2 regions of the Kitasatospora sp. NPDC029367 genome follow, and region 2 is predicted to be linked to the other one. Evidence: riboswitches for the same ligand, from Rfam matches in the RefSeq annotation. Region 2 holds a riboswitch; the other holds the start of a gene.

Region 1 (3,398 bases), on a different contig from region 2:
CGGGTGGCAAACCCGTCAACGACGGGTGGCGTACTCGGGGACGGTGTGCATCGGGGGGCGTTCCAGGGCCGTCACGGGGTGGGTGTGGGCGGTGAAGGCGCGGGTGTGCGGGTCGCGGGTGAACTGGGTGAGGTGGGGGTGGACGAGGTCGGCGGAGGCCTTGAGGCGGTGCGAGCGGTCGAGGCGTTCCAGGGCGGTGCGGTAGATGGTGGCGGCCATCCGGCCGAGGGCCTGGCCGTCCTGGTGGCGGTGGTGCCGGACGCCGACGTCGACCTGGGCGAGGGCGTCCAGGCCGACCAGGTCCAGGGCGTCGATCAGGAGGCCGATCTCGACGCCGTAGCCGGTGGGGAAGGGCAGCCGTTCGAGCAGTGAGCGGCGGGCCGCGTACTCGCCGCCGAGGGGCTGGACGAAGCCGGCGAGTTCGGGCCAGTGGAGGTTGAGCAGGGGGCGGGCGACGAGTTCGGTGACCCGGCCGCCGCCGGTGGGGACGATCGCGCCGGTGTCCCCCGCTGCGGAGCCGCCGACTTCGAGGGGGCGGTCGTACATGGCCTTGACCAGGTGGATGTCGGGGTCGGTGAGCAGCGGGCCGACGATGCCGGAGACGAAGGCCGGGTCGAACTCGCGCAGGTCGGCGTCGATGAAGCAGACGATGTCGCCGCGGGTGACCAGCAGCGAGCGCCAGAGCACCTCGCCCTTGCCGGGGACGGCGGGCAGCCGGGGGAGGATCCGGTCACGGTGTTCCACCCGGGCGCCGGCCTCGGCGGCGACGGCGGCGGTGGCGTCGGTGGAGCCGGAGTCGACCACGACGAGTTCGTCGACGAGTGGGATCCGGTCCATGAGCTCGCGCCGGACGGTGCGCACGATGTCGCCGACGGTGGCCTCCTCGTCGAGGGCGGGGAGGACGACGCTGACCGTCCGGCCGGTGCGCCGCTTGGCGGCGAGGAGGGCGTCGACCGGCCGATCGGCCGCGCTCCACGAGCGGCGGCGGAGCCAGGACGCCGCCTGCGGGAGGAGCGCGTGGGTCGGTTCGGCGGGCACGGTGACTCTCCTCGGCGGGATCGGGTGGGACGGGTCATCTCGCTTGGCGGACGGTCCCGTTCAGGTTTGACGCCTTCGGATACAGTCTTCGTACAGCGGCCGGACCTTTGCACGCCGGGGTCGCCGCTGCGCACCACCACAATTTCACAAGCTCATCCAGAGGGACTGAGGGAACGGCCCGTTGACGTCCCGGCAACCTTCTCGCTCGGCTGTCGTCGACAGGCCCCGGCGGGACAGGTGCCAATTCCGGCCTGTGGCGCGTCCGCGCCGCGGGGAAGATGAGGAGAGAGGCCTCCGCCATCATGGCTATCGACACCGTCGCACCCGTTTCCGTCGACCTCGGCCCCGCCGCCGCGCTGTCCTGTCGGGAGTGCGGGACCCGCTTTTCGCTCGGCCCCAGCTTCGCCTGTGCGGAGTGCTTCGGGCCGCTGGAGATCGCCTACGAGTTCGGCAGCGAGCGCGCCGAGGAGCTGCGCAAGCGGATCGAGTCCGGCCCCGCGTCCATCTGGCGGTACGCGCCGCTGCTGCCGGTGCCGGCCGACGTCGCCTCCAAGCCCAACCTGAACCCCGGCTGGACCCCGCTGGTGAAGGCGGACAACCTGGGCCGGGAGCTCGGGTTCACCGCGCAGCTGCACGTCAAGGACGACTCGGGCAACCCGACGCACTCGTTCAAGGACCGGGTGGTGGCCTGCGCGATCGAGGCGGCCCGGGCGTTCGGCTACACCACGCTGTCCTGCTCGTCGACCGGCAACCTGGCGGGTGCGGTGGGCGCGGCGGCGGCCCGGGCCGGGTTCCGCTCCTGCGTGTTCATCCCGCACGACCTGGAGCAGGGCAAGGTCGTGATGGCCGGGGTGTACGGCGGTGAGCTGGTCGGCATCGAGGGCAACTACGACGACGTGAACCGCTTCTGCTCGGAGCTGATCGGGGACCCGGCCGGCGAGGGCTGGGGCTTCGTCAACGTCAACCTGCGGCCGTACTACGGCGAGGGCTCCAAGACGCTGGCCTACGAGATCTGCGAGCAGCTCGGCTGGCGGCTGCCGGAGCAGATCGTCATCCCGATCGCCTCGGGCTCGCAGCTGACGAAGATCGACAAGGGGCTGCAGGAGCTGATCAAGCTGGGCCTGGTGGAGGACCGGCCGTACCGGATCTTCGGCGCCCAGGCGGAGGGCTGCTCGCCGGTGTCGGCGGCGTTCAAGGCCGGCCGGGACGTGATCAGGCCGGTGAAGCCGGACACCATCGCCAAGTCGCTGGCGATCGGCAACCCGGCGGACGGCCCGTACGTGCTGGACATCGCCCGGCGGACCGGCGGCGCGGTGGAGGACGTGACGGACGCGGAGGTGGTGGCGGCGATCCGGCTGCTGGCCCGGACCGAGGGGATCTTCGCCGAGACCGCGGGCGGGGTGACCGTCGGCGTGTTGAAGAAGCTCGTGGAGACCGGCCTGCTGGACCCCGCCAAGGAGACCGTCGCGATCAACACCGGGGACGGCCTCAAGACGCTGGACGCCGTCTCCGAGGCGGGCATGACCGCCGTCATCCGCCCGACGCTGGACTCCTTCCACGCCGCCGGCCTCGCGTCCGCCTGATCCACCCCCCACCCCGCTAGGAGAGTCATGAGCGCCACCGTCCGCATTCCCACCATCCTGCGCACCTACACCGGCGGCGAGGCCGAGGTGACCGCCGAGGGGGCCACCCTGGGCGAGGTCATCGCCGACCTGGAGCACAACCACGCGGGCATCGCGGCCCGGATCCTGGACGACACCGGCAAGCTGCGCCGCTTCGTCAACGTGTACGTGAACGACGACGACGTGCGGTTCGCCGACGGTCTGGCGACCGGGATCACGGACGGTGCGAGCGTTTCGATCATTCCGGCGGTGGCCGGCGGCTGCTGAGCCGTTCCCGCCGTTTCCCGGCCGTCCGCGCGTACGGAATTCCACTCTCCGTGCGTGCGGGCGGCCGCTTGCATTTCGGCGGGAATATTTTCGGTCGGAGTCGGAGTAGAGTGTGGCTCTGCTGGGAACAGGGCTTCCCCTTCCGGCAGTGGGTGCTTCGCCGGAGCTCGTCCGGACGCTGAGACCGCCCCGGGGCCGGGGCCGTGAAACATGTCAGGCAGATGTCAGAATTCCTGCAGGCATTTGAGTAATTCGTCCGCTATGTCCGGCGCTGATTGCCGATTTTCTCCCGGTTTGTTCGCTCTTGTCTCTTGACGGGGCTGCGGAATTCCCGGCGGCTGACCCTGTTGCAGAGGGCGTCGATCCGGATACATTCAGCGGCGGTCGACGTAATCAGCCGCTCACGGAAGCCGTCCGGCGCCCCGGTGCGGAGGATTGCGGCGTGCACGGCTGCGCCCAGGGGGGGTTCCC
Region 2 (3,398 bases):
GCTGGTGCTGATCGGCCGGCCGCAGGACTCCTGGCTCGCCGCCTGGAGCCGGGCCGATGCCGCGATCTCCCGCCCGGTCGACCCGGTGGCGCTGGCCGAGGCGGTCGCCACCCTGCTGCGGGCCCGGCTGGCCAAGCGGGCCCCGGCCACGCGTTGAGCGGTGCCGTCTCAGTACTGGAGATGAGGGCGCCGTAGGCGCCCCGCCGCTCGATAGGCTGGCTCCATCCGTACGGACGTCCCCCATCGCGGGGGAACCGACAACAGCTGGAGTCAGCCATGGTGAACGTGAACCCTGCGAACGGTGGTACCGACCCCGCGCAGGTGGTCCGCACCTGGCCGGACCTCCTGGCGGCGCTGTTGAAGGGGGAGGACCTCGACCGCTCGTCCACCGCGTGGGCGATGGACCGGATCATGAGCGGCGAGGCGTCCCCCGTCCAGGTGGCCGGGTTCATGGTGGCGCTGCGGGCCAAGGGCGAGACGGTCGACGAGATCGCCGGGCTGGTGGACGCGATGTACGACCACGCCGAGCCGCTGGACATCCCCGGCCCGGCGGTCGACATCGTCGGTACCGGCGGGGACCGGGCGAAGACCGTCAACATCTCGACCATGTCGGCGATCGTCGCCGCGGCGGCCGGGGCCAAGGTGGTCAAGCACGGCAACCGGGCGGCCTCCTCCTCCAGCGGCTCCTCGGACGTGCTGGAGAAGCTCGGGGTGGCGCTGGACCTCTCCTCCCGGCGGGTGGCCCAGGTGGCCGAGGAGGTCGGGCTCACCTTCTGCTTCGCGGCGAAGTTCCACCCCTCGATGCGGCACGCCGCCACCGCGCGGCGCGACCTCGGGGTGCCCACCGCCTTCAACATCCTCGGCCCGCTGACCAACCCGGCGAGGGTCACCTCGCACGCGATCGGCTGCTTCGACACCCGGCTGGCCGGGCTGATCGCCGGGGTGCTCGCCCGGCGCGGGGCGACCGCGCTGGTGTTCCGCGGCGACGACGGGCTGGACGAGCTGACCATCACCACCACCTCGCGGGTCTGGCTGGTGCGCGACGGCGTGGTCACCGAGACCACCTTCGACCCGCGGGACGTCGGCATCGAGCTGGTCGGCATCGAGGCGCTGCGCGGGGCCGACGCCGCGTACAACGCCGAGGTCGCGCGCCGGCTGCTGGCCGGGGAGCGCGGGCCGGTGCGGGACGCCGTCCTGCTGAACACGGCGGCGGCGCTGGTCGCACTGGACCTGGGCGACGCCCCGCTGGCGGAGCAGCTCGCGGCGGGCATGGCGCGGGCGGCCGAGGCGATCGACTCCGGCCGGGCGCAGGACCTGCTGCGGCGCTGGTCGGAGGCCACCAGCCGGATCTGAGGCGGTAGTTGGGGCCCGTGCCGATCCGTCGGCACGGGCCCTTCGTGTCCGCCCCGATGTACCCGCCCCGAGCCGAAGGGGCGCGCCGGTGTCGAAAGTCGAGGAGCGACAAGCGAGATGGGGGTCCCCCCGGCCGGAGGCTGGGGGAGAGCGCCGGAGCGACGAGCGTCGGCGCCGGGTCCGAGCGCCCCGGAGGCGAGCGGGCGAAGACACAGTCCGGATGGTGGATGCCTGTTTGACCGTCCGACGTACCCGACCTAGAGTCTTCGCCAGGTCATGAGTGACAGCGCCAAGCCCCAGCTGGCTGTCCGGCAACCCTCCGTCCGTGGCGGGGTGCCCTGGGTGAGGACCGGGTCGCCGGGCAAGCCGTCCGCGCGACAAGCGCGGACACCGGACGATCTGCACTCCCGGGGTCCCTTACCCCGTGAAGGAGTGCATCCCCATGTCCCTCTCCCTCGGAACCACCGCCCCGCTCGCCGTCCTCGGCCACGACGTCGAGGTCCCGCTCGTCAGCGGTGAGAAGGTCGGCTACGCGGCGCTCGACTACGCGGCCAGCGCGCCGGCGCTCCAGCGGGTGTGGGACGACGTCGCCGCCTACGCCCCCTACTACGGCAGCGTGCACCGCGGCGCCGGCTACCTCTCCCAGCTGTCCACCGACCTGTTCGAGCAGAGCCGCCGGACCGTCGCCGAGTTCCTCGACCTGCGCGAGGGCGACCAGGTGGTCTTCACCCGCGCCACCACCGACTCGCTCAACCTGCTGGCCGCCGCCGTCCCGGCCGGCACCCGGGTGTTCGCCTTCGAGACCGAGCACCACGCCTCGCTGCTGCCGTGGGCGCACGCCGGGCTGGAGGTCGGCTACCTGCGGGCGCCGCGCTCGCGGGCCGAGGCGGTGGCCGCGCTGGAGGAGGCGCTGGCCGCGGCGCCGGAGGGCCCGAAGCTGCTGTGCGTCACCGGCGCCTCCAACGTGACCGGCGAGCTGTGGCCGGTCGCCGAACTGACCGGGACCGCGCACCGCTACGGCGCCCGGGTGGTGCTGGACGCCGCCCAGCTGGCCCCGCACCACCGGGTCTCGGTGCGCGAGCTGGGCGTCGACTGGATCGCCTTCTCCGGCCACAAGCTGTACGCGCCGTTCGGCGCCGGGGTGCTGGCCGGCCGCTCCGACTGGCTGGACGCGGCCGAGCCCTACCTGGCCGGCGGCGGGGCGACCCGGACGGTGGCCCGGGAGCTGGACGGCTCGGTGGCGGTGCAGTGGCACACCGGCCCGGCCCGGCACGAGGCCGGCTCGCCGAACGTCATCGGCGCCTACGCGATCGCCTCGGCCTGTCGGGCGCTCACCGAGGCCGGCTTCGACGCGCTGGAGGCCCGGGAGCGGGAGCTGGTCGAGCGGCTGACGGCGGGGCTGGCGGAGATCCCCGAGGTCCGGGTGCTGAACCTGTTCGGGGCGGGCTCGGCCCGGGTGGGCGTGCTGTCCTTCGTCGTCCGCGGCTGGAACAGCTCGCACTTCGCGGCCGCGCTGTCCGCCGAGTACGGCATCGGCGTGCGCGACGGACTGTTCTGCGCGCACCCGCTGGTGCGCACCCTGCTCGGTGACGAGGATTCGGCGCCCTCCGAGTGCGGGGCGCCCGAGCCCTCGCTGCCCGGTGAGCGCAGCCTGAACGCGATCCGGGTGAGCTTCGGGGCCGGCACGCCGGACGAGCACGTCGAGCGCTTCCTGGCCGCGGTCCGCGAGCTGGTCACGGACGGCGCGGCGTGGAACTACCGCAACGAGGGCGGCCGTTGCGTCGCCGACACGCGCCGCGCGGGCTGAGTCCTACTCGTCCAGGCCGAGGGCGAAGGCCGCTTCCAGGTCGTGCTGGGAGTAGGTGCGGAAGGCGATCTGGGTCTCCGTGTGGGCCACGCCCGGTACCTTGTTGAGCCGGCCCGGGATGACCTCGGCCAGGTCGTCGTGGCGGCGCACCCGGACCATCGCCACCAGGTCGTATCCGCCGGTCACCGAGTACACCTCGCTGACGCCCTCGATCGCGGCGATGGCCTCGGCGATCTCG

The links. A riboswitch is a leader RNA that binds a small molecule or an ion and turns the genes downstream of it on or off. The one in region 2 is predicted to bind S-adenosylmethionine.
Region 1: it holds a riboswitch for S-adenosylmethionine, as region 2 does, so the genes downstream of both, thrC (threonine synthase) here and ACZ4W5_RS34920 (aminotransferase class V-fold PLP-dependent enzyme) in region 2, are expected to answer to the same signal.

The regions. Positions count from the first base shown of each region.
Region 1 covers NZ_JBVHYH010000099.1:24,382-27,779, reverse strand. The annotation lists gene ACZ4W5_RS34685 (glucosyl-3-phosphoglycerate synthase) at 16-1,038, opposite strand; SAM riboswitch class I at 1,188-1,323, shown strand; gene thrC (threonine synthase) at 1,341-2,621, shown strand; gene ACZ4W5_RS34675 (MoaD/ThiS family protein) at 2,649-2,927, shown strand.
Region 2 covers NZ_JBVHYH010000101.1:19,899-23,296, forward strand. The annotation lists gene ACZ4W5_RS34910 (response regulator) at 1-157, shown strand, start outside; gene trpD (anthranilate phosphoribosyltransferase) at 277-1,353, shown strand; SAM riboswitch class IV at 1,626-1,743, shown strand; gene ACZ4W5_RS34920 (aminotransferase class V-fold PLP-dependent enzyme) at 1,796-3,160, shown strand; gene ACZ4W5_RS34925 (Lrp/AsnC ligand binding domain-containing protein) at 3,164-3,398, opposite strand, start outside.